DNA from 4 places in the Rahnella sp. EDr1-12 genome. Region 4 is predicted to be linked to each of the others. Evidence: predicted binding sites of a transcription regulator. Region 4 holds the regulator's gene; each other region holds the start of a gene.
What was found. The regulator Fur, encoded in region 4, represses iron uptake genes when iron is present. The targets are predictions, from matches to a motif close to ATAATAATGAGAACNACTATCAA.
Positions count from the first base shown of each region.

Region 1 (7,654 bases), 960 kb from region 4:
TTGTGATGGCGCCGATGACCACCTGGGCAGGTAACGATGATGGCACCGTCTCTGCTGAAGAAGAGGCGTATTACCGCCTGCGGGTAAAAGACGTGGGGCTGGTGATCACCGGATGCACGCATGTTCAGCAAAACGGGATCGGCTTCACCGGCGAGTTTGCTGCATATGATGACACTTTCATTCCCGGTTTAACGCGGCTGGCCGCGGCGGCGAAAAGCGGGGGCGCACCGGCAATCCTGCAGATTTTCCATGCCGGTGTGAAAACCCATCCGGACCTGGTGTCCGATATTGTGGCCGCAAGCGCCGTTGCCGGTGAGGCGGGGCCATTTGCGCCTGCGGTGGTACCGCGTGAACTGGCGGATCATGAAGTGGAAGACATTGTTGAGGCGTTCGGCGAGGCGACCCGTCGCGCCATTGCAGCCGGTTTTGACGGCGTTGAGCTTCATGGTGCCCACGGTTTTCTGTTGCAGAATTTCTTTTCTCCCCATTTTAATCAGCGCAGCGATCGCTGGGGCGGTTCGCTGGCGCACCGGATGCGCTTCCCGCTGGCCGTTGTTTCCAAAGTGCGTGAAACCATTGCCCGCTATGCCACGCAACCTTTCCAGCTGGGTTACCGGATCACGCTTGATGAACATGAAGAGGACGGGCTGCGCATCGGGGAGTCACTTAAACTGGTGGATAGTTTGATCGACAGCGGGATCAGTTATCTGCATGTCTCGCTGGGCAATGCATTAGAGGCGCGCCCGGTTGATGCGCCGCAAGGCCCGGCGATTATTGCTATCGTGCGCGATCATCTCGCCGGACGGATCCCGCTTATCGCCGCGGGTCAGATGAGAACGCCTGAACAGGCAGAACAGGCGCTGGCTGCCGGCGTTTCTCTCGCGGCAATCGGGCAGGGGCTGGTGATGAATCCGGACTGGGTGAAATATGCCAAAGGCGAGGCGCAAAGCCCGATTGCGCTGGACGTTGCCGCCCCGGACGTCGTGCCACTCGCCATCCCTGAAAAGCTGTGGCGCGTCATCGAAAATACCCCCGGTTGGTTTAACGTGCGACCGGCCACCGGGTCTGTCTCGTAAGCGGAAAGTGAGAAAACACGCAGGCGCCTGGTGTGGCTGACGCCTGCGTGAAAAGATCAGAAATCCACTGCCGCCGAAAGCACCACATTGCGCGGTTCGCCTTCGATAACGCGTAAATTACCGGCACTGGAAGAGTAATACTCTTTATCGAACAGGTTATTCACGTTTAATTTGATCTGCGTATGTTTGCCCAGCAACTGATTATCCCAGGCGACAAACGCATCCGCCACGGTGTAATCCGGCAGGGTGAAGCTGTTTTCCGGATCGCCCGCACGGGAGCCCATATAACGCGCACCGCCACCGATGCGGAAATCACCCGGCACCTGCGACCAGCGCAGAGTGTGGCTCAGATACAGGCTGCCCATGTTGGTTGGCGCATTCACCAGGCGGTTACCGACGTTGGCGGAATTCACGTCATCTTCGGTGATTTCGGTTTTGTCATAACTGTAGCTGGCCGTCAGATCCCAGTCCTTAGCGACTTCCCCGTTAATCTCCAGCTCCGCACCGGTCGAACGCGCTTTCGGAATGTTACGCGTCACGCCGTTGATGAACACCGACATGTCCTCTTCATCGATGCGGTACACCGCCAGCGTCGCGTCCAGACGCGGTGAAATCTGCCATTTGGTGCCGACTTCATAGGTTGTGCCGCTTTCCGGCGAAGCCACATTACCGTTGTCATCCACATCGGTGGACGGCGTAAACGACTGGCTGTAGTTGGCGTAGAACGACAGATCGTCAGTCAGTTTGTACACCACGCCCACCTGCGGCAGGAATTTATCATCGGTATCGTCCAGACTTTGGGTTGGATTAACGAAACCTGAGGTCTGTTTCTGGTTGTAATGCTGATAACGCCCGCCGACCACGCCAATCCATTTATCCGTCAGATGAATGCTGTCTTTCAGATAAATTGATTTGTTGTAGAGGGTGTTTCGAAGATTGCTGTTGCTGTCGGAATAGGTGCTGCTGTTGGTGATCGGCTCAACGCCGTACACCGGCGCATACATATTGAAGGTGCTGAAGGTTTTGCCACGGTAAGAATACTGTTTGTAGGTTTCGTTTTTCTCGTAATCGACGCCAATCAGCAGGTCATTCATTATCCCGAAGATCTCCTGATTGCCGATCCAGTCCCAGGAAGTATAGCTGGTCTGATGGTTGAATCCCCGGTTGGCATCCGCACGACGCGTCACTGCGCCGGTATCGGTGTTGACGGCGGTGGCGCGGACTTCATTGCTGTCATAGCGGCGTTGCTGCCAGGCGTAGGTCAGACGGGTTTTCCAGTCCTCATTCAGCTGATATTCCCAGGTGGTGTTCAGGCGCTTTGTTTTGCCCCACGCGTGGTTGGCCAGTTCGTCAAGACGACGGTTGTAAGGGATATCCAGCGGTTTACCGTTGCTGAATACCGTTCCGCGATCGTAGGGAATGTCGTATTTATATTCCTGATAACTGACGTTAAAACTGGCTTTTTCACCGAACCAGCTCAGCGAAGGGGCGAGCAGGGTGTGCGAATCGCTGCCAAAGTTACGCCAGTAATCTTCGTACTGACGTTCGGCGATCATGCGAAACGCGAAACCGTTCCCCAGCGGGCCGGTGACATCGAGCGTGCCAGCACCGCCGCCAAATCCGCCGGTCCGGCCACTGACGCGGGTATTCCATTCATACTGCGGCTTTTTGCTGATCATGTTGATCACGCCGCCAGGATTTTGAATACCGTAAAGCAGGGAAGCGGAACCCTTGAGCACCTCGATGTGATCGATGGTGGAGTCAAAGCCCAGCCCCTGATTACTGCGCACGCCGTCGATCAGGATTGAGCCGTCACTGTTGGCGCCAAATCCGCGTTTGACGAAGCCGTCTTCCGTGCCACCCAGCGTATTCCCCTGAGCCACGCCGCTGACGAACTTCATCGCGTCATTCAGCGAGGTGACGTCGTAATCCTGGATCATCGACTGCGTGACGACGCTGACTGACTGCGGAGTTTCACTGAGCGGAGTCTCACTTTTGCTGGCGGTGGAACTCTGCGTGGCGCTGTAATCGGTGGTGTCCGGGGTATCCGCCTGTGCATTGACGGTAATGGAATCTTCAGAAGCAGGCTGCGCCGCGAGCAGCGGCGAACAATGGAGCATAGCTAACGCAATGACGGATTTTTTGAATCCGCCGTGAGCCCCGCGCGGGGCGTGCTGGTAAGACATGTGAGTAATTCCCTGAAAGAAAGTCGAACAAAGTAAATACAAATGATAACGGTTTGCATTCTAATTTGTGGCGCGGGTAAAGGGAATCAAATTGATGATGACAATAATTACAATTGAACGCGCAGGGAGAGGGAAAGGGCACCAATGCAGGTCAATGATCAGCCTGATACCGCGACTTTTCTGGCGACCGGAATGACAGGTAATTTCCTTTAATTCTCTTAATTAATCTCAATGTTAGAAATGTTAGCTACCAATTCCAACAAAATATAACAGAACATTGCCTGCTGAAATTATATTCCCGTCGATCACGGCCTGAGATTACATAAGATATTTCAGGGTTTTATTGCTAATTATCTTAGGTTTTTGATAAATGAGTAATTAAATTAACCTATTGTTTATTAATTGTTTTTAAGTCATTTTTATTGATGTGAAAAAGGTTTCCTCATAATCGGTAAGGAAATTATCGTTTATTTTTGATGTTGCGGTGATATTATAAATTTGTACCTAAATAATAATAAATACCAACCCAAACTTAACATCAGGCATGTGAGAGTCGTAATTCTATGCTCCTTCAAAAGAAAACTACCCGTCGCAAGTTTTTACTTGGGTCGCTGATGGCATTGCCTGTCGGCACCATCATGATGAAAGGGCTGTCAGCAGCAGAAGCGGCTGAGATGGCTGCCCCGGATTTACTCGATTATAAACCCGTGTTTTTCAGCGCAGAGGAATGGCAATTCATTATGGCCGCCGCTGACCGTCTGATCCCCGCCGGTGGCAAAGGCAAAGCGCCGGGCGCGCTGGAAACCAATGTGCCGATCTTTATCGATCAGCAAATGCATGGCGATTTCGGTGAAGAAATCTACATGCAGGGGCCGTTTAACGTCCACGCACCGGCCACGATGGGGTATCAGATCCCGTTCCGTCCGCAGCAAATCTACAAAACCGGTATTCGCCTGGCGAACAGCTGGTGCCAGCAAAATCATCAGAAAGCCTTCCATGAACTTTCCGATCAGGACAAAGAGCAGGTGCTGACGAAGTTGCAGAAGAACGACATCCGCTTTGCCGATTTGGGCGAAGAGAGTCTCGTGGCCTCGCAATTCTTCAGCGAACTGCTGTCAGACACCAAACACGGTTATCTGGCGGATCCAATCTACGGCGGTAATAAAGGGATGAAGGCGTGGATCGCCATCGGGTTCCCCGGCGCGCGCGCGAGTTTCACGGAATGGGTGAAACAGCACAACGTCCCTTACCCGCTGGGGCCTGTGAGCCTGCAAGGCGCGCGTGCCTGAGGGCCGCGTCTTATTACCGTTTCTGAAGAATGACAGGATAAAAGATGGCACAAGTAACTAAACCAGAAGTCGACGTTGTGGTTGTCGGCCTCGGCTGGGCGGGCTCGCTGATGAGCATCGAGCTGGCGATGGCGGGCCTGACGGTGCGTGCGCTGGAACGCGGCGGCGACCGCGGCTATGAAGAATTTGCCTACCCGAAGCCGGCGGATGAATACGCCTACGCGGTACGAAACAAAGTGATGGCGACCCCGGCGCAGGCCGCGGTGACCGTGCGTTACAACATGAGTGAAACCGCACTGCCGACCCGTAAATGGGGCGCATTTGCGCCAGGCACCGGCGTTGGCGGCTCGGGTCTGCACTGGACTGCGGTGCTGATCCGCCCGACACCGACCGATTTAAAACTCAAAACCTACGCCGACGAAGCTTACAAACCCGGCATTTTGCAGGAAGACATGCGGATCATGGATTTCCCGTTCAGCTGGGATGAAATCGAGCCGTATTACACCAAGTTTGAGCACATCTGCGGGCAATCTGGTAAAACCGGCAACCTGCGCGGTCAGATTATGGAAGGCGGCGATCCGTTCGAAGGTCCGCGTTCTGAGCCATACCCGCTGCCTGCGCTGGAAGACACGCTCAACAGCAGCATGTTTGCTGAAGTCACTAAGAAGATGGGCTATCACCCGTTCCCGAACCCGTCGGCCTGCGTCTCCCGCGCGTGGACTAACCCGTACGGCAATCAGATCGCACCCTGTAACTACTGCGGTTATTGCAGTAAATACCCGTGCCTGAACTACTCGAAAGCCTCGCCGCAAACCGCCGTGATGGACGCGCTCAAACGTATGGAGAACTTCTCGTATGAAGTTCACGCCAACGTGATGAAAGTCGAGCTGCACGATGACAAGAAAACCGCCAAAGGCGTGATCTATATTGATGCCGACGGCAACGAGTGTTTCCAGCCCGCCAAAATCGTGGTGCTGAGCAGCTTCCAGTTCTGCAACGTGCGCCTGATGTTGCTCTCCGGCATCGGCAAACCTTACAACCCGATCACCGAAGAAGGCGTGGTTGGGCGTAACTATGCGTTCCTGAGTAACGGCGGTTCGACGCTGTTCTTCAAAGACAAAAACTTCAACCCGTTTGCCACCGCGGGCGCCACCGGCCAGATGTTCAACGACATTTCTCCGGGCAATTTCGATGGCGCATCTCTGGGCTTTATCGGCGGCGCGAAGATCCACAGTTCTCAGGCCACCGGCACGCCAATCAGCACCTCGCTGCCAAAAGGCACGCCTGCGTGGGGCACCGGCTGGAAAGAAGGGATGGAAGAGTGGTACGGCCATTCGATGAAAATCAGCATCACCACCACCTGCCAGTCTTATCGCGACATTTATCTGGATCTCGATCCGAACTACAAAGATGAATACGGTTATCCGCTGCTGCGCATGACGTTCGACTGGAAACAGAACGAACTCAAATTGCAGCAATACCTGAAAGGCATCGTCGGCAATATCACCAAAGAGCTCAACCCGGACAGCTACAGCGAAAGCTTCCTGCCGATGGACGCGCACTTTGACCTGACCAAATACGTGTCCACGCACAACGTGGGCGGCGCGGTGATGGGCGATAACCCGAAAACCTCGGCGCTGAACAAGTTCCTGCAAAGCTGGGATGTGCATAACGTCTTTGTGCCGGGCGGAAACGCGTTCCCGCAAAACTTCCAGGCCAACCCGACGGACACCATCGGCGCGATCACCCTGATGGCGGCGCAGGCGATCAAAGATCAGTATCTTAAAAATCCTGGCCCACTGGTTCAGGCATAAGCGGAGATGAACAGAATGAAACTCAAACGTTTATTTATCGCTAACGCCTTGCTGCTGGGTGTCGGTTTTATGGCGAATGCGCAGGCGGATAACAGTTCACCGCCTGACAACGCGGCGCTGATTAAGCAGGGCGAATATGTGGCGCGTCTCGGCGACTGCGGCGCGTGCCATACGGCGGCGGGCAAACCGGCGTTTTCCGGCGGCCTGGCGATCAATTCGAATCTCGGGACGATTTATTCCACCAATATCACCCCGGACAAAGACCACGGTATTGGCGGCTACACCGAAGCGCAGTTCTCGGATGCGGTGCGCAAAGGCGTTCTGCCGGACGGCACCCGTTTGTACCCGGCGATGCCGTATCCTGATTACGCCAAAATCAATGATGAAGACATGCACGCGCTCTACGCTTACTTTATGCAGGGCGTAAAACCGAGCGCAGAACAGCCGCCGGAAACGGATCTGAGCTTCCCGTTCAGTCAGCGCTGGGGCATGCGTTTCTGGAACTGGGTGTTTGCGTCTGATAAACCATTCCAGCCAATCGGTGGGGCATCAGAGCAGGTAAACCGTGGCGCGTATCTGGTGGAAAGTCTGGGGCACTGCGGCAGCTGCCACACGCCGCGCGGATTCGGCATGAACGAAAAAGCGCTCGACAGCAGCGACACTGATTTCCTCGCGGGCGGCAGCCTGAATAACTGGGATGTGCCTTCCCTGCGCGGCGTCGCGCACTGGAACGAACAGGAAATCGTCGATTATCTCGGGACAGGGCGTAACGATAAAGCGGCAGTGGGTGGCGAAATGACGTCGGTGGTCGAGAACAGTACCGCGCACATGACCGATGACGATCTCAAAGCCATTGCCGCGTACCTCAAATTCCTGGGCGGCAATCCGCCGGTTCCGGCAGAGGACACGCAGAAAGCCAGCGCGACAGAAGCGAAACTGACGGCGGCGAAAAACCTCAGCGAAGGCGAACGTCTTTATCTGGATAACTGCGGTGCCTGCCACTTTGTAACCGGAAAGGGCGCGCCGGGCGTGTTCCCGCAGCTGGATCAGGCCACAATTGTGAACTCACAGGATCCGACCGGGCTTATCCATACCATCCTCGCCGGTGCACAACAGCCGTCCACGGCCCGCGCGCCTTCAACGCTGGTGATGCCTGGTTTTGCAGCGCGTCTGAGCGACGAAGAAGCCGCGCAGCTTGCGACCTTTATCCGTCAGGGCTGGAGCAACTCTGCGCCAGCGGTATCGGCGAAAGACGTAAGCGAAGTGCGTAAAACACTGGCGCACTGACG
Region 1 is NZ_JBLZNY010000001.1:96,674-104,327, reverse strand. Features, by position in the region: gene ACO0U8_RS00460 (NADH-dependent flavin oxidoreductase) at 1-1,076, shown strand, start outside; gene ACO0U8_RS00455 (TonB-dependent siderophore receptor) at 1,133-3,196, opposite strand; gene ACO0U8_RS00450 (gluconate 2-dehydrogenase subunit 3 family protein) at 3,826-4,551, shown strand; gene ACO0U8_RS00445 (GMC family oxidoreductase) at 4,596-6,365, shown strand; gene ACO0U8_RS00440 (c-type cytochrome) at 6,381-7,652, shown strand.
Region 1: ACO0U8_RS00455 (TonB-dependent siderophore receptor) is a predicted target of Fur. The motif match lies at 3,299-3,321, and genes of this name have one in related genera.

Region 2 (7,654 bases), on a different contig from region 4:
TAGCTGCGCTCAATGTCTTTTGTCGCGCGATCTAACGCATCGACAATTTTAAATAACGTATCCTGCCCGACAGGGCCTTTCGCCAGCCGCAGGTTTAACGCCATGCGGAGATTATTAATGGCCCGCTGCATTTCCGGAATACTGCGGTTATTCGATAATATCGCCAGCGAATGCAGTTTGCCGGTTACCGCATTCAGTAATTCGCCCTGCTGTGCCAGCGATTCGGCCCCTTCTGCGGTGATGGTATATTGTTTCTTCCCGCCCTCTTCCTGAGAAGAACAGATTAACGCCTGCTCTTCCAGAAAAGTCAGATTGGGATAAATAATACTGGCGCTCGGTGTGTATTCGCCCTTGGCTAATTCCTCGATTGCCTTAATCAATTCATAACCATGCGCCGGACGCTGCTTTAGAAAATGCAGCATTAATAACCGGATGTCTCCGGTTTCAAACATTCTTTCGCGACGATGTTTATTCATCAGCATTATTTATTGTGCCAGTAAGCCACGCAGCGTACATAGGCTGGATCGCATTTTTGAGTGACGGTGAAATAGTCGTTCAGCGCTTTCACCCGTTTGCCTTCGCCGGTGGCCCAGATATAAAAATCATTGTCCGGCAGCGACAGGCTTTTGACTTTCTGCATCAGGGCATCGGTTTCAAGATCGTCGCTGTCTTCTGCGCCAATGATCCACTCAACGCTGACGTCTTTTTCGTCTTCAAGATAGCGCACACAGCTGGCGTCTCTGGCTTTCACCAGCACGGTGATTTTCGCGCCTGTCGCGGCCTGTTTCAGCTCACTCAGGCGGCGTTTCAGCGCCGGAAGACCGGTTTCATCACACACGTACAATTGCCACTGATAATCCATCGGAATGATCAACGAACCGCGCGGACCGCCGATAATCAGCTTATCGCCGGGCTTCGCGCCCTCCGCCCACTCACTGGCGACACCGCCGTCGTGAAGGTAAAAATCGAGCGTTAACTCGTTGGCCTGCGCATCAAAATGCAGCGGCGTGTATTCGCGGTTAAGCGGACGCGGCCCCTCACCCCACACAATGCCCTCTTCGGTGGCCACCGGCGGCGTGACCACATCCCCCTGGCTGGCAGGGAAAAACAGTTTGATGTGATCATCAAAGCCACGGGAGGTAAAACCTTTCAGATCTTCTCCGCCGAGGACAATCCGCTTAAAGCAGCCTGCAAGATTTTCAGTGCGCTTCACGGTGAGATCACGAAAAGCCAGCTCGTTTTTAACGCGAACCGGCAAGTTGGCGGCAGGTAAATCAGTGCGATGTTGTTCCATGTTCTTCTCTCTTTCAGGGAATCAGTTGCCGTGAAAGATATATCTTAGGAATGTTTTACGCAAGTACCTTACCGCACGCCACCCCGTAAAAACATATCGACGGCGTTCACTACCAGCTGGCGGATCTCGGCAATCTGTAGCGGTTCCGGGTTTTGCTGGTAGATGCGCATATTGGTTTCAGCGGTCACCAGCGCCAGGAATTGCTGCGCGCGCAGGTGCGGATCGGCCTGCGCCAGTTGCCCTTTTTCCATCGCCACCGTCATGAACGCGGCCAGCGCCCCGATGGATTCGCGCGGGCCTGAATCATGGAACAGCGTGCCGATGTCCGAATGCCCGGATTCCGCGATCACCATGCGGTATACCGCCAGCGCGGTGCTGTCGTTGGTCAGCACCAGCAACATGCGTTCACCAAAACGCGTCAGCACGTTTTCTAAATTCAGATCGGCAAAAGCCACGTCCAGCCCGTCAACCGCTTCGGCAAGATGCCCGGTCGTAAAAGCTTTCACCACCGCGACCAGCAGCGCCTCTTTCGAGGGGAAATAACTGTAAAGCGTGGCTTTGGAACCGCCGAGGCGTCTGGCGAGTTCGTTCATTGACGCACGCTCGTAGCCCATTTCCTGAAACAACTTTGCGGCAGCTTCGACGATCGCTTCCCTGCGGGCTTCGGTACGAACTTTCATCTTCCCTCCTGAGACATTTTCCGGCACCGGCAAAGGGAGAATCGCCGCCGCCGGGCGCTAAACTGTACGGTACAGTTCTTGTATACCTTCACTCTAACTGCGGGTTTAGGGGTTGTAAAGCCAGCCTGAAACGCCCCTTGCGGCGTACGAAGTGCAAAGATTCCGTTAAGAAACGCATTTATCTTTATCATTTTGTTGATAACAATTATCAGTATCATTATCATTCGCACCAACGCCAAAATGGGTATCGCTAAAAATAAACCCATATTTTATAAGGACAAAGGCTTTCTCAGGAAGAGAATCACCAGTGCGTCTTAGAATTTGCAGGGCAGTTTTGTTGAGCAGAACTTAAAAAATCAGTGCAGGACTAAAAACACATGTTCAAATCCTTTTCACAGCAGGGTTTGGTGAAAAACGTCGTTTTTATGGGGACGATTCTCACCACCACTTTTAACGTACACGCAGCGGAAGCCGTAAAAGACACCACCGATCTGGCACAAAACCAGACCTCTTCTGAAGTGACCAAGAAGAAACCTGTGCGTACCGCGCAGGATTTGGCGCAGAGCAACGAAGAAGTCATGACGGTTACCGAGACGCTGCCGGATAAAAAACCGGGCTCGAAAACCACCCTCACCGCCGCCGACATGCAGAAAAAAGGCGGTAAAGATTTCGGTACGATCATGCGTTATGAACCGCTGATCAGCGCAACGGGTTCCAGCGGCGGTTCCGGTAACGGCAAAAGCGGCTTTGACCGCGCCGGCTACACCGGCTACAACATTCGTGGTCTGGAAAGCAACCGCGTGAGCATCGACGTCGACGGCATTCCGCAGCCCAGCGCCACTGGCCGCGCCTACGCCAGCCGCGCCGGTCTGGGTACGTTCGGCATTGGCCGTGACTACATCGATCCGTACATGTACGGTCAGGTGGATATTGAATCCGGTGCCACCTCGGCTGAGCGCGCCAACACCTCCATCGGCGGTGCCGTCTCCTTCCTGCCTAAATCCGCAGACGATTATCTGCGTCCGGGCAAAGAAACCTACTTCGGTTACCAGTCAGATTACAGCTCCTCCGATCGCTCATGGCACAACGGCATCACTGCCGCCGCCGGCGACCAGGAACTGCGCGGGCTGGTGGCGATCAGCCGTCGTGACGGTCAGGAAACCCGTAACAACAGCGATACGCATGACGCGTATCCGGCCAACTGGCACTCCAACGCGATTATGACCTCCGGGATCTGGCAGCCAAACGATGAACACAAATTCACCGGTACGCTGGATTACTACGAAAAAGTTAACCACACCCATTACGATGCGTGGAACAGCGCAGGCAGCGCCGTGCTGGGCACCGCACAGCAGCAAAGTAACACCCGCCGCTGGGGCGTGAGCCTGAAAGACGAATGGACGCCGTTTAACGATTTCGCTGACGCCGTGGTTTCCAAAGTCTATTACCAGTACACGCAGGCGCACGACAACACCTACATGCCGAACGCCAGCAAGCAGATGATGAACGTCTATTCCAACTATGACGTCAACACCTACGGCGCGGAAACCAGCTGGCTGAAAACCCTTGGCCGCCATGAGCTGAGCGCCGGGATCAACGGTCGCGTATCCAATACCGAACGTCCGTTCCGCGAAAGCCCTGAGCAGAGCATTTACACCACCACCATGCAGCCGGAAGCCAACAGCCGCAGCTACATTCTGGGCGGCTTCCTGCAAGACACCATGAAGTTTGACCTCGATGGTCATAACTTCTCGGTGATCCCTGCGGTGCGCGTGGCGTATCAGAACACCAAATCGACAGACCTGTCTGACCTGTCCAACAATGTGGTGTCGGAAGATTCCGTCTCCACTCTGTACGGCAAAGCCAATACGGATACACAGGTTCTGCCTTCTCTGGCGTTCACTTATGATCTGACGCCAAAACTGATGACCTATCTGCAATACAAACGCGGCGCACAGTTCCCGGATGCCAGCCAGCTTTACGGCTCATGGAACCTCGGTTCGTCTTACGCGGGCGCTGCGCAGTATGCGTTGATCGGTAATACCGATCTGAAAACCGAAACCAGCAACAACTTTGAGTGGGGCGTGAAAGGGGAAGCCACGCAAGGCGTGAGCTTCAAAACCTCCGTGTTCTACAACACCTACAAGAACTTCATCGCCAACACCCGCTACACCCGCGCGGCCAATGGCAACATGTTCACCAACGTGCCCTCCAACATTTATACGATTTATCAGGCTGAAAACCGCGATAAAGCGTACATCTACGGCGGCGAGCTGAGCACCAAAATTGACTACGGCACCTGGTTCAGCGATGTGAATGGCCTGAGCACCACCTTCGCCCTGGGTTACGCGAAGGGTCAGTCCAAGTCCAGCTACGCAGGCGACAAATACGTCGATCTCGACAGCGTTCCGCCAATGAAACTGGTGGCAGGCGTGGCGTGGGATGACCCGTCCGGCGTGTACGGCACCGCGCTGACGGCGACCTTCGTGAAAGGCAAAAAAGCCGAATCTACTAACCGTCAGAGCTACACCAACAGCGGCACGCCAATCGCCGATTCCACGGTGGAGTACATGAACGTGCCGGGCTACGGCATGGTAGATGCGACGGCGTACTGGCAGGTGGCGAAGAACGTGAAAATCAACGGTGGCGTGTACAACCTCACCGATCGTAAATACTGGGATTATCTGAGCAGCCGTACGCTGACAGACACCACCAATCAGGATGCTTACAACAAAGCGCTGGCCGTGATGCCAGGCCGTAACTTCCAGCTGGGCGTTAACGTCGATTTCTAAACGATAATTCCACACGGTAAAAATCAGGGGCGTCATGTGCAAACATGGCGCCTTTTTTGTTATCCGTATGAAACCTGTCGGCGCGCACGTTTCGCCCAATGCTGAAACGTCAGAATAGGCGTTTTCCTTTTTTACCTTGAGAGATTACATGGAATTAATCAGAAAACCCGTCGCACTGGCCCTCGCCCTGCTGCTGTTACCCCTCACGGTTTCGGCGACCACGACCCTGCGCTATACCGATCACGAACCGGCGGGCGCGATGCGTACCCGCTTTATTGAAGACGTACTTTTTCCGGCGATAGAAAAAGAATCTCAGGGTCGCCTGAAAATTGAAGCCCATTGGGGCGGTGAACTCTCCACCGGTTACGACGCGCTGCGCACCGTCGGCGAAGGTAAAACGGCTGATATCGGCATAGTGGTGCCGGAATACGCCGCTAAACAGTTACCGCTGCATCAGATATTTAAAAGCTTTCCGGTCGGGCCTTCAGGCGCTCAGCAGATCGCGTTTTTCCGCCGCGTATTTGCTGAAATCCCCACCTTCAGCGCGGAGCTTAAAAAAGAAAATGTGGTGAACCTCTTCTCTGCGACCGGCTATCCGGTGGCATTTTTCAGCACGCATCCGCTGAAAAATCTGGAAGACATCACCGGCACCACGTGGCGTTCAGCCAGTTTCTGGCATCAGGATTTCCTGCGCAATGCGGGCGCAAAACCGGTGACCATGCCGTGGGGCGCACAGACGGTTAACGCCTTTAAGACCGGCGCGCTGGACGGCATTATGGTCAACGTCGACAGCGGTTATGATCTCAACATTCACCAGATGGCGCCGGACGTTTTAGTCTCAAAAGAGCTGTGGCTCGGGCATGTGTATCTGCTGGTGATGAACCAGAACGTCTGGAACGGTCTGGCGCAGGAAGATAAAGACGCCCTCACCCGCGCCGCCAACACCGCGTACCAAACCGCGGGCTCAGTGACGGACAGTCACTTTGAAACGCAGCTCGAAGCGCTGCGAAAACAGGGGGCGAAGGTACGCGTTCTGCAACACAGCGAAGTGGCGCACTGGCAACAGGTGACGCGTTATCGGGAGATTCAGGCCGACTGGGTGATCAGGCAGGAAGTATCAGGCGTGAAAGACGCCGGTCCGGCGATGCAACAGGTCACTGACATCATGACGCAGGCGATGAAGTAAATTGTGGCGAATGTCAGACAGAGGCGTTTGCTCCGCCCCTGTCTGATGTCTTTTTACCCGCCGCTAACCGGTTGAATCACCGGATTTCCTGCGCGATCCTGCAAGACTTCCACCTCCACGCCGTAGATCTGCGCGATAAGCTCTGCCGTCACGACGTCACGCGGTTTACCTGCGGCCTGAATTTTCCCCTGCGCGACCACCAGTAAATTGTCGGCATACTGGCAGGCCAGATTGAGATCGTGCAGCACAATCACCGTCACCCAGACACGCGCACGGGTTTCGCGACGCACCAGATTGAGCAACGACATCTGATGTTTCAGATCCAGCGCGCTGACCGGCTCGTCCAGCAGCATGACGTCGGGTTCGCGCATCATCACCTGGGCAAACAGCGCCATCTGCCGCTGCCCGCCGCTCAGCGAGGCGATTTCACGCCCGGCAAGATGCGCAATGCCCGCCTGCTCCAGTCGCTGCATCGCGGCGTCGAGCGTTTCATCATCAATGTGCAGCGCCAGTTTGCCGAGCCGCCCGAGCACCACCACTTCCAGCACCGTCAGGTCGATATCGGCGGTGGTGTCCTGAGGAAGATAGGCTATCGCATCACGCCAGCCGTGCAGCGATTTCCCCCGCACTTTGCCGGGCGAGAGTGTGCGTTCGCCGCAGCGGATCTGCCCTTGCGCCAGCGCCAGTTCGCCAAACATGGCGTTGAGCAGCGTGGTTTTACCGGTGCCGTTCGGGCCAATGATCACATGGATTTTACCGGCTTCCAGATGCGTGCTGACCCCGCCAATGATCGTGCGTCCCTGCCGGTGAATATTCACATTGTCGAGCCACATCATAGGGTTCTCCTGCGCGGTGCGAAGATAAGCCACAACAGGAACGGCACGCCGACAATCGCCGTCACGATACCCACGGGGAATAACGCCCCCGGCACAATCGACTTCGACAACACCGATGCCGCCGAGAGCATCAGCGCCCCGGCGAGCACCGACATCGGCATTGAGAAGCGCTGATCTTCGCCCACCATCATGCGGGCGATGTGCGGCGCGACCAGCCCGATAAAGCCTATCACCCCCACAAAACTGGTCGCCGTCGCGGTCATCACCGCCACGATGATCAGGATTTTCATCCGCAGCCGCCGGACGTTAACGCCCAGACTCAGCGCGCGCATTTCCCCCATGCGCAGCGCCGCCAGTTTCCACGAATCCGCCATCAGCAACAGGCAGCACACCAGGGTGGTGACCGCGGTCAGCGCCAGCGTCGGCCAGGTTGCTTTGGTCAGGCTGCCGAACAGCCAGAATAAGATCTGCTGCGAAAGCTCGGGCGACGACAAAAACTGAATCAGCGACAACAGTGACTGGAACAAAAACAGCAGGGCAATACCGCCGAGAATGATGGTTTCGGTTCTGACCGTACGCATTGACGCCAGCATGAACAGAAACAGCGCGGCGATCATCGAAAAGATAAACGCGCCAATCGGCACGGAAATCATCGGGTTCAGCCCGAAACCGCCAAATGCCAGGCTCAGTGCCGCGCCAAACCCGGCCGCAGCGGCCATGCCGAGCGTGTACGGGCTGGCCATCGGATTGTTGAGCAGCGTCTGCATCTGCGCGCCGCCCGCGCCTAAAGCCGCACCGACCACTAACGCCATCAGCGCCATCGGCAAACGGAACTCGCGCACGATGGCGTCGGTCATCGCCGCCCG
Region 2 is NZ_JBLZNY010000003.1:394,506-402,159, forward strand. Features, by position in the region: gene ACO0U8_RS15585 (PadR family transcriptional regulator) at 1-482, opposite strand, end outside; gene ACO0U8_RS15590 (siderophore-interacting protein) at 482-1,294, opposite strand; gene ACO0U8_RS15595 (TetR/AcrR family transcriptional regulator) at 1,363-1,974, opposite strand; gene ACO0U8_RS15600 (TonB-dependent receptor domain-containing protein) at 2,352-4,766, shown strand; gene dctP (TRAP transporter substrate-binding protein DctP) at 4,915-5,952, shown strand; gene ACO0U8_RS15610 (ABC transporter ATP-binding protein) at 6,006-6,788, opposite strand; gene ACO0U8_RS15615 (FecCD family ABC transporter permease) at 6,785-7,654, opposite strand, start outside.
Region 2: ACO0U8_RS15600 (TonB-dependent receptor domain-containing protein) is a predicted target of Fur. The motif match lies at 2,170-2,192, and genes of this name have one in related genera.

Region 3 (7,654 bases), 510 kb from region 4:
AAGCGGTGAAAGCGCTTTTATCGATGGCGATTAAAGCCGCGAAGAAACAGGGCAAGTACGTAGGCATCTGCGGACAGGGTCCTTCTGATCATCAGGACTTTGCCCAGTGGCTGATGGAAGAGGGTATCGACAGCTTGTCGCTCAATCCGGATACCGTCGTGCAGACCTGGCTGGCGCTGGCAGGCAAGTAAATAAATTCCGAATGTAGGTGAAATAATGAATGCAGGCCATCGTGTAAAAGCGATGGCTTTTTTTATGAACTAAAAATACCGGGGTATGTCAGGTGCGAAAAATAACCTAGGGCAAATTTCGGATAAAAAAAAGCCCGTCACGAAGACAGGCAAAGACTACACACAGCAATTTGGGGTATACATGCTTTAGGGGAAAGCGTGTATATAAATCAGTGGGTTGAAATCCGAACTGTTAATAATACTAGGTTTCTCAAGGTATTTAGTCTGTAAGAATCCTCCTAATAGGTTTTATTATTAGCTGAAAGAGGATAAGACGTTTTTTTAACACAAGAAGAGGTAAAAATATTGGCGGGAATAACAGGCAGTGGCGTTGTCTCATTATTCAGATGGGACAACGCCAGAGCGTTAATGAATGTCTGAAGGTATCACTCGTTTAGCGCTTTTAATGCTTCTTCCGGGTTTGACTCAGGCTCTGGTGCCTCATGCACCCAAAGCGAAATCAGGCGGTATGAAACGGCCAGTACCACCGGGCCGATGAACAGACCAATCATGCCGAAAGCAAACAGGCCACCGATAACGCCTGACAAAATCAGCAACATAGGCAAATCGGCACCCATGCGGATCAGCACCGGGCGCAGCACATTATCCAGTGAACCGACCACACAACTCCAGACCAGCAGCACCGTGCCCCAGGTATTATCACCTGACCAGTAAAGCCAGATGATGGCAGGGATAAGCACCAGCAACGGGCCAATTTGCGCGACGCAGCAGACAAACATCACGACGGTTAATACGGTCGCATAAGGAATGCCGGCAATCGCCAGTCCGATACCCCCGAGAACGGATTGCACAATGGCGGTCACCACCACACCCAGAGCGACCGCGCGGATCGCCTGACCGGCCAGAATGACAGCCGCATCGCCGCGCTCTGCCGCCAGACGCACCGCGAAGTGGCGGATCCCCATCGCGACTTGTTCACCCCGGCTATAGAGCAGGGCGCTGAACAACAACATAAGAGAACAGTGAACAATAAAGCGCCCCAGATGCCCGGCCTGCGTCAGGAACCAGGATGCCGTTTGTCCGACGTAAGGCTGTACTTTGGTCATCAAAACATTGCCGCCGCCATTAATCAGCGCGTGCCAGCCGTAATACAGCTTATGACCCACCAGCGGGATCGCTTTCAGCCACTGAAAATCCGGCATATGCAAGGTCGAGGGATTGCCTGCCAGCGCCACCAGCGGCGCACCATTTTCAATGGCGCTGCTGACCAGTAAAGCAATGGGTAAGACGAAGAGTAAGATCAGCAGCAGGGTCATGACGATGACGGCAAGGAAACGTCGCCCCCACAATATGCGCTGTAATTTGATCATCAGCGGCCAGGTGGCAATCACCACCATTCCCGCCCAGGCAAAGCCTAATATAAAGGGCTGAACTATCCAGATGCTGGCAACAGTCATCAGCGCAATAAAGAGCACCCCAAACATAATTTGTGGTAAGTCATAACGTTTAATTGGGAGATTCATTCATGTTTCTCATAAGGATAAACGAAGAGGCTTCAGCCTTGAGCCTCCAAAATAGCGATACGCCGCGCCGACGGCATCCATCAATAATCATGGAACATTCAGTCAGGTTTGGATAGCGCGCCGCAAATTTAGTTGCAACACGGTGTTGCCAGACCGGCATTTTGCGGAACGTCATGAAACAATTGAAACAAAGTTCAGCCAGACGGAGCGCTTAAAAACGAAGTATGTTAGTTTTTATTCTGGGTAAAGAACAGGGTGGATCTGCCCGGCAGATCCGGCAAGCGCTTAGCGTCTGCCAGGCATACAACAAAGACAGAGTCATAATTCAATGATCCCACAGATTTCTCAGGCGCCGGGTGTCATCCAGCTGGTGCTCGATTTTTTGGAAGCCTTAAAGAGCAACGGTTTTACCGGTGATCTAACCACGACATACGCGGATCGCCTGACGATGGCGACCGACAACAGCGTATATCAGCTGTTACCGGATGCGGTCCTGTTTCCGCTGGCAACCTCAGACGTTGCCCTGATTGCCCGCGTTGCCGGGCAGGAACGTTTTAAAACGCTGGTCTTCACGCCGCGCGGCGGGGGCACTGGCACGAACGGTCAGGCTCTGAACCGCGGCATCGTGGTTGATATGTCCCGTCATATGAACCGCATTCTCGATATCAACACTGAACAGGGGTGGGTCAAGGTTGAGGCTGGTGTTATCAAAGACCAGCTCAATGACTATCTGCGCCCTTTGGGTTATTTCTTCTCACCTGAATTGTCGACCAGTAACCGCGCGACGCTCGGCGGCATGATCAATACCGATGCGTCAGGGCAGGGGTCGCTGGTTTATGGCAAAACCTCGGACCATGTTCTCGGGGTGAGGGCGATTGTGCTCGGTGGGGAGATGCTCGATACCACCGCCATGCCCGCTGCGCTTGCCGACAAACTCGGTGAAGAAGACTCGGTGATTGGCAGAATCTACCGCACGGTATTAGACAGTTGTCGCGATAACCGCGCGCTGGTGATTGAAAAGTTTCCAAAACTTAACCGCTTCCTCACCGGTTACGATTTGCGCCATGTATTAAGCGATGATCTGCAAACCTTCAATCTGACACGGATCCTGACCGGTTCCGAAGGTTCGCTGGCGTTTATTACTGAAGCGCGCCTGAATATCACACCCATCCCCAAAGTGCGTCGGCTGGTCAATATTAAGTACGACTCCTTTAATTCCGCGCTGCGTAATGCGCCGTTTATGGTCGACGCCAGAGCCTTGTCAGTGGAAACCGTCGATTCAAAGGTGCTGAATCTGGCACGTGAGGATATCGTCTGGCATAGCGTCCGTGAGTACATTAAGGACGTTGACGGCAAAGATATGCAGGGGTTGAACATTGTTGAATTCGCCGGTGACGACGCCGATCTGATTGAAGATCAGGTGAGTGCATTATGCGAACGTCTTGACGGGCTCATGAGCGACAAGGAAGGCGGGGTGATTGGCTATCAGATTTGCGCCGATCTCGCCGGAATCGAACGCATTTACAATATGCGTAAGAAAGCGGTTGGGCTGCTCGGAAATGCCAAGGGGCAGGCAAAACCGCTGCCGTTTGCAGAGGACACCTGCGTGCCTCCGCAGCATCTGGCGGATTACATCGTGGAGTTTCGCGCACTCCTCGACAGCCATAATCTGAGCTACGGCATGTTCGGGCACGTTGATGCGGGTGTACTGCATGTGCGTCCGGCACTCGACATGTGTGACCCGCAGCAGGAGATGTTGCTGAAACAGATTTCTGACGAGGTGGTGGCGCTGACGGCCAAGTACGGCGGTTTGCTGTGGGGTGAACACGGCAAAGGTTTTCGCGCCGAATACAGTCCTGCATTTTTCGGCGAAACGTTGTTCCATGAATTACGACGGATAAAAACCGCCTTCGACCCTGATAACCGCCTGAACCCCGGCAAAATCTGTGCGCCGCTTGACTGCGATGAGCCGATGATGAAAGTGGATGCCGCCAAACGGGGCACCCTGGACCGGCGTATTCCGCTCGAGGTGCGTCAGTCATTCCGTGGCGCGATGGAATGTAATGGCAACGGTCTGTGTTTTAACTTTGATGTGAAAAGCCCGATGTGCCCGTCAATGAAGATAACCGGCAGTCGTATTCATTCGCCTAAGGGCCGTGCAGGTCTGGTGCGCGAGTGGCTGAGATTGCTGTCAGAGCAGGGCGTTGATCCGCTGGTGCTGGAAAATGCCCTGCCGGAAAAAGGCCTGAGTTTCCGCACTCTGATCGATCGCACGCGTAATACCTGGCATGCCAATAAAGGCGAATATGATTTCTCACATGAAGTTAAAGAGGCCATGTCAGGCTGTCTTGCCTGTAAAGCCTGTTCAACGCAATGTCCGATCAAAATAGATGTTCCCGGGTTCCGTTCGCGTTTCCTCCAGCTTTATCACACGCGCTATCTGCGCCCAACCAGCGACCATGTGGTCGCGAGCGTGGAAAGTTATGCTCCGCTGATGGCGCGGGCGCCAAAGTTGTTTAACTTCTTCCTTAAACAACCCTGGGTGCGGGAGATGAGCCGCAAAAGCATCGGCATGGTGGATCTGCCGCTGCTGTCTTCACCGACGCTACGTGAGCAATTGCTGGGGCACCGTGCCATTACGATGACGCTCGAACAGCTGGAAAAAATATCACCGGCTCAGCGAGGGGAATATGTTTTGGTCGTTCAGGATCCGTTCACCAGCTTCTACGATGCGCAGGTGGTGGCCGATTTCGTTCGTTTAATCGAAAAACTCGGCCTGAAGCCGGTGCTGTTGCCGTTCTCCCCGAACGGAAAGGCGCAGCATATAAAAGGTTTCCTGCAACGTTTTGCCAAAACGGCGAAGAAAACGTCGTTGTTCCTCAACCGCGTATCGCAATTGGGAATGCCGATGGTCGGCGTCGATCCTGCGTTGGTATTGTGTTATCGCGATGAATATAAAGAAATTCTCGGTGACACCCGCGGGTCTTTCCAGGTTCAGCTGGTGCACGAATGGCTGGATACCTGGCTGGCAGAACGTCCGGCGCAGCAGCAAAGCGGCGAATCGTGGTATCTCTTTGGACACTGCACCGAAAGCACGGCGCTGCCGACCAGTGGAAAACAGTGGAGCGATATTTTTGCCCGTTACGGCGCGAAGCTGGAAAATGTCAGCGTCGGATGCTGCGGAATGGCAGGCACCTACGGTCATGAAGCTAAAAATCTAAAAAACTCACTCGGAATTTATGAGCTGTCATGGCATACCTCGCTGCAGCGCTTACCGCGTCAGCGCTGTCTGGCGACGGGTTACTCATGCCGCAGCCAGGTCAAACGTATTGAGGGTAATGGGGTTCGCCATCCGCTACAGGCTCTGCTGGAAATCATTCCCTGAGGATAAGGAAGCACAATGTCATTCTGGAAAAGAACCACCACGCTTGAAGCGCTCAATGAGCGCAGTCAGGGATGCATGGTAGGGCATGTAGGGATAGTGTTTACCCGGCTGGGTGATGATTTTCTTGAAGCCACCATGCCGGTAGATGCCCGTACCACCCAACCTTTCGGTTTATTACACGGCGGCGCATCCGTGGTGCTGGCAGAAACCATGGGATCGATGGCCGGTTACCTGTGCAGTGAAGGTCAACAGACGGTGGTCGGCGTGGAGATTAACGCCAGCCATATGAAGTCGGCCAGAGAAGGCCATGTTCGCGGGGTGTGTCGTGCATTACGCACGGGGCGTCGCAGTCAGGTCTGGCAGATTGAGATTTTCGATCAGCAAGGTGAATTATGCTGTGTTTCCAGGCTAACGACGATGGTCATCGACAGATAACTAAAGTGAATGAGCGGGACTTATAGCGCTGGAAGGGGCGGACATACTGAAAAGTTGTCCGCCTTTTTTATTCAGAAGTCTTTCTGCGCTAACGTGTTGAAAATATATCAAAGATGATAAGGAACACGTTTTGCGAAGTCGGTCTGGAAGGCCGTCGCTTTTTCCCAGATGCCCAACATGGCATAATACTGGCAAATGAGTTTGAGCGTGTGCCGCGCAAAATGGTAGCTCTGAACACGGAAGAGTTCACATCGAACGACGCTGTTTATTTCCAGTATCAGGCGGTTATGCAGTTTGCATAACGCGTGCAGGTAACTGTGATCATCCCCGTTTTGCAGGCATAAATTGGCCATGTCCAGGCAAATGCTATTAAAGCGTTTCAGCTGGCACAGATGTGCCTCAGGGCGTCGTAAGGCTGCATCAGCCATATAGAAATCCACGGTGGCATCGCGGACAGTCGATTTGTATTCGTCAATCTTGCCTTGCAACCACGCATTTACCGATTGAGCCATTCTCAGTATTCCGGGTTATCTGAATGATAATCATTATCAAAGAATAAACATCATATTGGCAAAAAATCAGCGGATCAACGTTTTCATCGGATTTTTTCGTTTTGTCATCTGCCAAAGCATAGACAAAAAGAGCCTTATTATTGCGTTTAGGGTGAATTCATAAATAGGCATTTCCGATGAATGTTTTATAATAGACATAATGAAAGCTATTAAACCATGCGATTTGTAAGGTTAATTTTGAGTTTTTTAACAAAAAATTGACAACTTATTCAATCAGTTGATGGTTGCGGTGTTCAAGACCCGCTGGCAACCGGACCCAAAGCCGATGCACATTGAGCGACGTTCCTCGTGGGTCATCGCTATACCCTCTTAAAACAAGAGGTTGAAGTGATAATTGTAATCACTAGAATAGAGACAATAGGTCTTGTCTATGACCATAAAACTATGAGGTAAGACAGATGCAAACTGAAACTGTCGGCTCGTTCTCTTTAGACGACAACGTATGGCAAGGCGTGATCCTGACCGATTCTGCGGCGAAACAGGTTAAGACCCTGATGACCCAGGATCCTGAAGTGAAAGGCCTCCAGCTCTCGGTAAAACAATCGGGCTGTGCCGGCTTTGGCTACGTTCTGGATTTAACCAAACAACCGGCCAGCGATGACCTGGTGTTTGAGCATGACGGCGCTTTGCTGTTTGTTCCGCTGAAGGCGATGCCTTTCATCGACGGAACCGAGGTGGATTTCGTCCGTGAAGGGCTGAATCAGATATTTAAATTCAATAATCCTAAAGCGCAACACGCCTGTGGTTGTGGCGAAAGTTTCGGCCTGTAAGACCGAATCTTTTGATTTTTAAGATTATTGTAAACAAAGCGATGTAACCAACATGTCACGAAGCAACGTAGAAATTCCAGACGATGTGCAGTCTTGGGTCGGCGAGGGAGTGAATTACAAGGAAGGGTTTTTCACCCAGCTGGCAACCGATGAATTAGCATCAGGCATCAACGAAGATGTGGTTCGCGCGATTTCCGCGAAGCGCAACGAACCTGAGTGGATGCTGGAGTTCCGTCTGCAGGCTTATCATGCTTGGCTGAAAATGGAAGAGCCGCACTGGTTGAAAGCGTATTACACGCCTCTCGATTATCAGGATTACAGCTATTATTCTGCGCCATCCTGTGGCAGCTGCGATGATACCTGTGGTTCTCAGCCTGGTGCCACACAGCAGCCTCCGGCAGACTCGCACAGTATTCCTGCGCTTGAAGGTAAAAACTACCTGACCAGCGAAGTTGAAAAAGCCTTTGAACAGTTGGGCGTCCCGGTACGTGAAGGGAGAGAAGTGGCGGTCGATGCAATTTTTGACTCCGTTTCTGTCTCCACAACGTACCGTGAAAAACTGGCGGAATCTGGCGTCATTTTCTGTTCTTTCGGTGAAGCCATTCACGAATATCCAGATCTGGTTCGCAAATATCTCGGCACCGTGGTGCCTGCGCAGGACAACTTCTTCGCCGCACTCAATGCCGCTGTCGCCTCTGACGGCACGTTCGTTTACGTGCCGAAGGGCGTGCGCTGCCCGATGGAGCTGTCGACCTATTTCCGTATCAATGCCGCGAAA
Region 3 is NZ_JBLZNY010000001.1:547,238-554,891, reverse strand. Features, by position in the region: gene ppsA (phosphoenolpyruvate synthase) at 1-191, shown strand, start outside; gene ydiK (AI-2E family transporter YdiK) at 617-1,714, opposite strand; gene ydiJ (D-2-hydroxyglutarate dehydrogenase YdiJ) at 2,043-5,099, shown strand; gene ACO0U8_RS02430 (hotdog fold thioesterase) at 5,115-5,534, shown strand; gene ACO0U8_RS02425 (hypothetical protein) at 5,642-6,046, opposite strand; gene sufA (Fe-S cluster assembly scaffold SufA) at 6,505-6,876, shown strand; gene sufB (Fe-S cluster assembly protein SufB) at 6,929-7,654, shown strand, end outside.
Region 3: sufA (Fe-S cluster assembly scaffold SufA) is a predicted target of Fur. The motif match lies at 6,434-6,456, and genes of this name have one in related genera.

Region 4 (7,654 bases):
TTGCAGCAACGTTTGCTGGTCACCGGCAAAATAGGTCCGCGTGCGGCCAGTCAGTGACTCGGTCGCAACAGCAAATTCTTTCGCGTTAAGGTTGTAGAGCGTAGACAGGATCAACATAAACCGGTTGACCGCTTTGGTCTGCTCTGCGTACTCGTCAGACAGCAGCATTTCACGCACGGCGCGGACTTTATCGCGCGACGTCGGTGCCGGAGCGGCAGCGGCGGGTTTTCCCGCAGCCACGGTGCCGGCAATAACAGGAGTGTTCGCGGGCGCGGCAGGCGAGGTCTGACCGGCAGTAAATTTCAGCATGCGGCGCAAAATATCAGACGCACTCTCACCGATGGCTTGTGTGTGGCTGGCAATATAGCGGTAGAGTTCTTCGTCAACCTCAATAGTTTTCATCTTTATCCAGTACTGTTTTTCTACTTAATTCAAAAGGATTATACAAATTTCTACGCAGTAACGAACAGGGGAATTGTGCCGCGAAGCAAAAAGCAGAATTATTACCTTTTCGCTGCATGCTGGCCCCGGCCTGTTCTGTCCCACATAGTGAAATCCCGCTCAGGCATCTGGCAGAAACTTTCTGTTTTGAAAAATTATCCGCCACTCATGATAACCTAATGAGATTGTTTATCTGTATGAACTTCGCCATGAAATTACATTATCGCCTGCAAGAACCTGAAGTGGCTGGCAGCACTGCCCTGCCGGTTTTGTTAATCCACGGTTTGTTCGGAACCCTTGATAATCTGGGCATTCTGGCCCGCGACCTGAAACAACAGCATAGAGTGTTGCAGGTTGATTTGCGTAATCACGGCCAGTCCGGCCGCGCGGATGAGATGTCTTACGCCGCGATGGCGCAGGATTTAGTGGAAACGCTGGATGACGTCGGTTTCCAAAAAATCATCGTTATTGGCCATTCAATGGGCGGAAAAGCGGCGATGGCGCTGACGGCGCTTATCCCCGATCGCATCGAAAAGCTGATTGCCATAGATGTCGCGCCGGTGGATTACCATGTGCGCCGCCATGACGAGATTTTTGCGGCGATCAACGCAGTAACGAAAACAGGGCTGCGCGACCGCACGTCCGCCACGGAGTGTATGCGCGAGCATATAAAGGAAGACGGTGTGATCCAGTTCCTGCTGAAATCGTTCGCGCAGGGAGAATGGCGCTTCAACGTGCCGGTGTTGCTCAGTCAATACGACACCATTACCGGCTGGGAAGACGTCCCGGCGTGGGATCACCCGGCGCTGTTTATCCGTGGCGGGTTATCGCCGTATGTACAGGATGAATATCGCAGCGCCATTGCCCGCCAGTTCCCGCAGGCGAAAGCGCATGTGGTGGCCGGTGCCGGTCACTGGGTGCATGCGGAAAAACCTGAGGCGGTGTTGCGCGCTGTGCATCGTTTCATCGATGCAGCCTGAGGTTTAACATCCTGGGGATAAATTGTGCAAAAAGTCTGCACAACGTCAGAAGTTATCATGAAATCAGGGCAATCAGGCGTTGTGAACCCCAGGCGCGCTAGGGTATGATTGCGCGCTATAATTTTTGCCGCCCCGTTTCACTCAGGTCGAGTGGCGGGAGGTGAATTGGGTCAGGGTTTCTTAGCCCAAAATGTGTGAAACGCTCGTCAGGAATCGGCTTGCCGTTTTCCGATGTAAAAACTTCCCTGGTTGTACCGCTACCTATGGCAAAAGAACAACTGGATCGCACGACGATTGATCTGTTCGCAGATGACCGCCGTCCGGGGCGTCCAAAAACAAATCCGCTATCCCGTGATGAACAGCTCAGGATCAACAAGCGCAATCAGTTACGCCGCGATAAAGCGAGCGGTCTGCGTCGCGTGGAGCTGAAAATGAACGCCGATGCTGTTGATACCCTCAATAAGCTGGCAGAAGAACGCAATATCAGTCGTAGCGAATTGATTGAAGAGATGCTGCTTGCGCATCTTAACGGTCATGAAGGCTGATTGAAAACGGGTAACCTTCTCAGGCTACCCGTTTGTTTTTTCTTACTTATTCCCGGCTAACTTCCTTCTTCCCACTCAGAACGTTTCCCAGTTTTCAGCACCCTTCGCCGACATCATTCCTGTGTCCGGTCGCAATAACGGCGCTGGCATCTTACCGGTCGGTTTTGCCCCAACGCGCGTCACGCTGTCGCTGAGTTTAAAGGTCGCGACGGCGTTGTTCAGCAATGCAGCCTGCTCTTCCAGAGAGACGGCGGCCTGAGACGCCTGTTCAACCAGCGCGGCGTTCTGCTGCGTGACGCTGTCCATCTGCGTCACGGCCACAGCTACCTGGCTGATGCCTTTACTTTGCTCATCAGATGCTGACGCGATTTCGGCCATAATATCCGTGACGTGTGTGATCGAACGCACCACTTCATTCATGGTCTGACCGGCGTTTTCGACCAGTTTGGAACCGCTGTCAACGCGGGAAACGGATTCGCTGATCAGCGACTCAATCTCTTTTGCTGCCTGCGCACTACGCTGTGCCAGATTGCGCACTTCGCTGGCGACCACGGCGAACCCGCGGCCCTGTTCGCCTGCACGGGCGGCTTCAACCGCGGCATTCAGCGCCAGAATGTTGGTCTGGAAGGCGATACTGTTGATGACCGAGGTAATCTCCGCGATTTTCTTCGAGCTGCCTGAAATATCTTTCATGGTGCTGACCACATCCGCGACAATACTGCCGCCCTTCTGCGCCGTGGTAGAAGCTTCTATCACCAGCTGGCTGGCGTGATGCGCGTTGTCAGCATTGTGTTTCACCGTGGCTGTCAGCTCTTCCATGCTGGCCGCCGTCTCTTCCAGCGCAGACGCCTGCTCTTCGGTACGGGAAGAGAGATCGTTATTGCCGGCAGAAATTTCAGACGCGCCCTGGTAAATATTGTTCGTGCAGTTACGGATGGTTTGAACGGTATTCACCAGACTGGCTTGCATGATGTTCAGCAAAGGAATCAACTTACCGGCGCAGTTTTTACCGAACTCTTCCATGCTATGCGTCAGGTCACCACTGGCAATCAGCGCGAACTGATCGCGGAGTTTATCCAGCGGTTTGACTAACGCCATCACCAGATAGCGATCGGTCAGCAGCAGGATAATCAGCCCAATAACAAACGCGGTGATCTGAATCACTTTGCTGAGATTAGTCAGATGATTAGACTCCGTTTGCGCCGCGCTGAAATCCACCGCGATCTGGCTGCTGACTTTTTGCATGGCAGCCCCGAAATCACGGCTTAACGCCGGAACGCCAGACTGCGCCAGCTGATTGTACGCATCGATATTTTTGCTGCTGGCCGCCTCAAATAACGGCTTCACGCCCTGCGTTATCAGACTTTCCCAACTGGTGAGTAATTCCTGAACCGCTGAATCTTCCAGCCCCGGATGCGGGGCCGCTTTGAAATCCGCCTGCGCCTGCGTCAGGGCTTCAAGGGATTGTTTTGCGGTATCAAAAATTTCCGGCCCTTTGGTCGGATCGGCCTGAAGCTGCGACACCGCACGGCTTAAGCGGGTTACGGTACGAAAATACTGATCATTTCCTTTGCTGATCAGCGCCATATTGTTGACGAGCTCAGAACTGTTGCGGGTGTTTTGCGTCAGCGTATTCAGTGAGTTGACGGTGTAAAGGGATACACCCGCCCACATAACGCAGAAAACGCCAAGAATGGTTAATAACGCGGCCCTGATGGTGATATTTTTTAAAAACTGCACGATATGCCTCTCTCGAAACATGACTGTTTCTGGTCTGAGGATTGAGGGGGATGCGGAGAATCAAGACAAGTAACCATCAGGCAAGTGCCCCAGGACATGTTTGAACACCTCTCCGGGCATCGATTTCTTTATTATGTTGAGATTGCTCTCGCATCATCTATCGGCGGGACGTGCTTAAAATTTAGTATTGTTAAGATATATTTCTTCACTTTGCTTTTAACCCCGTCAATTTTGAGGATTTTATCTGGATTAAAAGCACACGAAGGCGATACCACTTAAAAAGATTGCCCGATAAACTTATTCGTCAGTTAAGAAGGCGAGCAGAAGCATATTCTCCGCCTCACGAGTTTGCTATTATCAGCACTATTATTGCCTGCAATGTAGGGCTTATCATTGAGAACAAGAGGTTAGACATCTTATGGCCGTAGTAGGAATCTTCTTTGGATCCGATACAGGTAACACCGAAAACATCGCAAAAATGATCCAGAAACAACTGGGTAAAGATGTTGCAGAGGTGCATGACATTGCGAAGAGCAGCAAAGAGGATCTGGAAAAATTCGATATTTTGCTGATCGGTATTCCAACCTGGTATTACGGTGAAGCTCAGTGTGACTGGGACGACTTCTTCCCAAGCCTGGAAGAGATAGATTTCGAAGGTAAGCTGGTTGCGCTGTTTGGTTGCGGCGATCAGGAAGACTACGCAGAATATTTCTGTGATGCGCTGGGCACCGTGCGCGACATCATTGAGCCACGCGGCGCGGTGATTGTGGGTCACTGGCCAACCGAAGGCTATCACTTCGAAGCATCCAAAGGTCTGGCAGATGATAAACATTTCATCGGACTGGCTATTGATGAAGACCGTCAGCCGGAATTAACCAATGAGCGCGTTGACGCCTGGGTTAAGCAAATTACTGAAGAATTGAGCCTTTCAGAAATTATTGGCTAAAAACCCTGTTGGCCCTGAGGATTTATTCTACAATTGAAGGGCCAAACTATTACTGAAATTAACAATTTAGCCACAACAAAATTGTTACTTTCGGTGGTATCAAGGTACACTGAGTTCATCTGTTTTTTCTATCGATCAAGTCGTTGCATTGTCTTATGTGACTGGCATTTAGTGATCTTTATTAACAGGCTATCGTTTAGGGGATCGGCACACTTCCGTTAAAAGAAGGATCCTAATCGAAGAATTTTGTGCCGCTGATGCCACAGGCTCCATGCCTCAACTTGATTAGCACATAGTAACAGGACTGAATCCGCATGACTGACAACAACACCGCACTGAAGAAAGCCGGCTTAAAAGTCACGCTTCCGCGCCTTAAAATCCTGGAAGTGTTGCAAGCGCCGGAAGGTCATCACGTTAGTGCGGAAGATCTGTACAAACAATTGATTGATATGGGTGAAGAGATTGGTCTGGCGACGGTTTACCGCGTTCTGAACCAGTTTGATGACGCCGGTATCGTGACCCGCCATAACTTCGAAGGCGGCAAGTCCGTGTTCGAACTGACTCAGCAACACCATCACGATCACCTGATTTGCTTAGATTGTGGCCGTGTTATTGAATTCCGTGACGAATACATTGAAGGTCGTCAGCGCGAAATTGCTAAAAAACACGGTATCAAACTGACCAACCACAGCCTGTACCTGTACGGCCACTGTGAAGCAGGCGACTGCCGCGAAGATGACTCTTTGCACAATGATAAACCTGCGCAGTAATCTGCCGGGCTCGTTGATATCGACCAAAATTAACCGCTGAAAAGCGGTTTTTTTATGCCCGTTTATCAGCGATGACAGACATAAAAAACCCCGGCAAGCCGGGGTTTTCTGTCTCACCTTCAGGTGATTGATGAGGTCTACTGCACCGGCACGGGTGAGTTATTGGCTTTAATTTCCTTCCAGATTTTTCCACAATCGGCGGCGTAAGCCTGCCCGTCACCGGTTTTGCGTGCCGTCAGGCAGCGCTGGTAATCCAGCACGCGTACCGTTTCCTGTTGTGCAAACTGCTGGTGAGCTTTCTCTTCCTTCAGAACGTTAAGAACCGCCTGGCAGGATGCAAGTTTGTCCGGCGAACCTTCGGCAGTGTTGATGCAGGCGCTGTAAGCCTTACGCAGTCTGGCATCTTCAGCCTGCCCTGACGTCTGGGAACAACCGGCCAGCAATAAAGACGTGGTCACGATCAGCAGTAATTTATTCATCGACATAGTGACCTCAGAAAATAGTGAATGGAGCGATAACGATAAATTTCACATCTTTTTCATCCTGGAAGATGTTGCCGTAACCACCGCCCCAGCTCGGAATATCTGAATGGTTGTCATACTGGGTGTAATGCAATTTAAACAACGTGCCTTTGGCGCGCCCTTCCTGAAGGGTGTAAAGCGCATCCAGACTCCACGCACTTTCTTTCAGACGCTGGCTTTGGTCATAAGCCGCATTGGTGCTTGGCTTGGCATCCCATGCATAAACATAAGAACCGCCGACCGCGAAGCCCGGCAGATCCCATTTCGCCAGATCATATAAAACTCCGGCATATACCGCTTTTTCGCCGTTGGCGTTGAAGTCTGAACGGTTATCCCACCACACATCGAGACGACCATTGGACGAGGAATACGTTGGGGTCATACGCTGAAGGAAGTAGCCCTGATTCCCCTCCGCCTTGACCATCGTCCCTTCCAGACGCCAGTCAAACTGGCCGGTGGTGTAACCGAACGTCAGAGCCTGCAACCATGCCAGCCCGTCGTACAAACTGTTAGGATCGTTTTTATCACTGATGCGGTCTTCTGCACCGTAGAACTGGTAGCTGGTGGTCAGCGGGTTACCCAGCAGATCCAGTTTGTAAGAGGCTTTAGCGAAATACTGATCGACGTAGCTTTCCGCTTCGCCATAGGCGGCTTCGAGCACCAGATCATTTTTGAAGTCGTATTTCGCGCCCAGCGAGTGAATATAGGAAACACCGGTTTTTTTGTCATTCTGGCGGAAATCATCCATTTCCAGATGCCACGGTGATTTATATTCATCCGCCCACATGTAGGAAAAACTCAGTTCGCCCGGCTCGCCGAAATCATGTTTATATCCGGCTTCTGCGCCGCGATACGTGCCCGGCATGAAACTCCAGTGCGGCGCAATCAGGGTCTGGCCGGTCGGCTGAATGTAACCCGCGTGGCCCCAGAAGCCGCCGTACTTAAACTTACCGGCAGCTTTATACAGGCTGACTCCGCCTTTATCGCGAGAGTAATCTTCATCGTAGGCGTGATTTTTTGAGGAGAATGCAATTTCGTTCGGGTGGCCGCTGTCGCTGGCTTCGGCCATTTCAATTGCCGTGAAAGCCGCAACGTCGATGCCGAACATATCCCACGCATAACCGGAGGAGAAATCCAGATTCAGGTTGGCGGTGGCATGAGAAAGGTTAGTGGCGTATTTATCGTAATCAGAGTTGTTGACGGTGACTTTAGAGCCGTCGGGGCGGGTTTCTTCTTTGGTTTTATTCAGATCTTTGCGATCACGTTCGCGCTGCCAGTAATACACGCCACCAGTGAGCGTCGAATCATCAATAAAGCCCGCCGCGTTTGCCTCTTCAGAAAACATTAATCCGCCACCCAATAAGGTGCCGGCCAGAGAATACATCACAGGTTTCAGATAAGCCGATCCCCTGCCCCGGTTAAGGTGCTTGTGCATAGAAATTCCTCATTTTTGACTAAAAAGTAACTGCAAAACCCAAACGGGTATTAAAAGCGGGCGTCAGAGACGTCACCGTAAAAGCAAGGGTAGAGTATTTTTCGCGACGCGAATTATCAATGAGTAATTCATCATTGATCTCTGAAATATGACAAAGTGCACATAAAGATGAAAAAGTATTACAGAAAGAACTTTGTGGGAATTTAAGCGAGGAAAAAAGTGAAAACAATTAAGAATCAAATAACTAAAAAGATAAGTCTGTGGTTTACACGTTTC
Region 4 is NZ_JBLZNY010000001.1:1,054,459-1,062,112, forward strand. Features, by position in the region: gene seqA (replication initiation negative regulator SeqA) at 1-402, opposite strand, end outside; gene ybfF (esterase) at 639-1,421, shown strand; gene ybfE (LexA regulated protein) at 1,685-1,966, shown strand; gene ACO0U8_RS05015 (methyl-accepting chemotaxis protein) at 2,042-3,706, opposite strand; gene fldA (flavodoxin FldA) at 4,125-4,652, shown strand; gene fur (ferric iron uptake transcriptional regulator) at 4,967-5,422, shown strand; gene chiQ (ChiQ/YbfN family lipoprotein) at 5,560-5,901, opposite strand; gene chiP (chitoporin ChiP) at 5,915-7,327, opposite strand.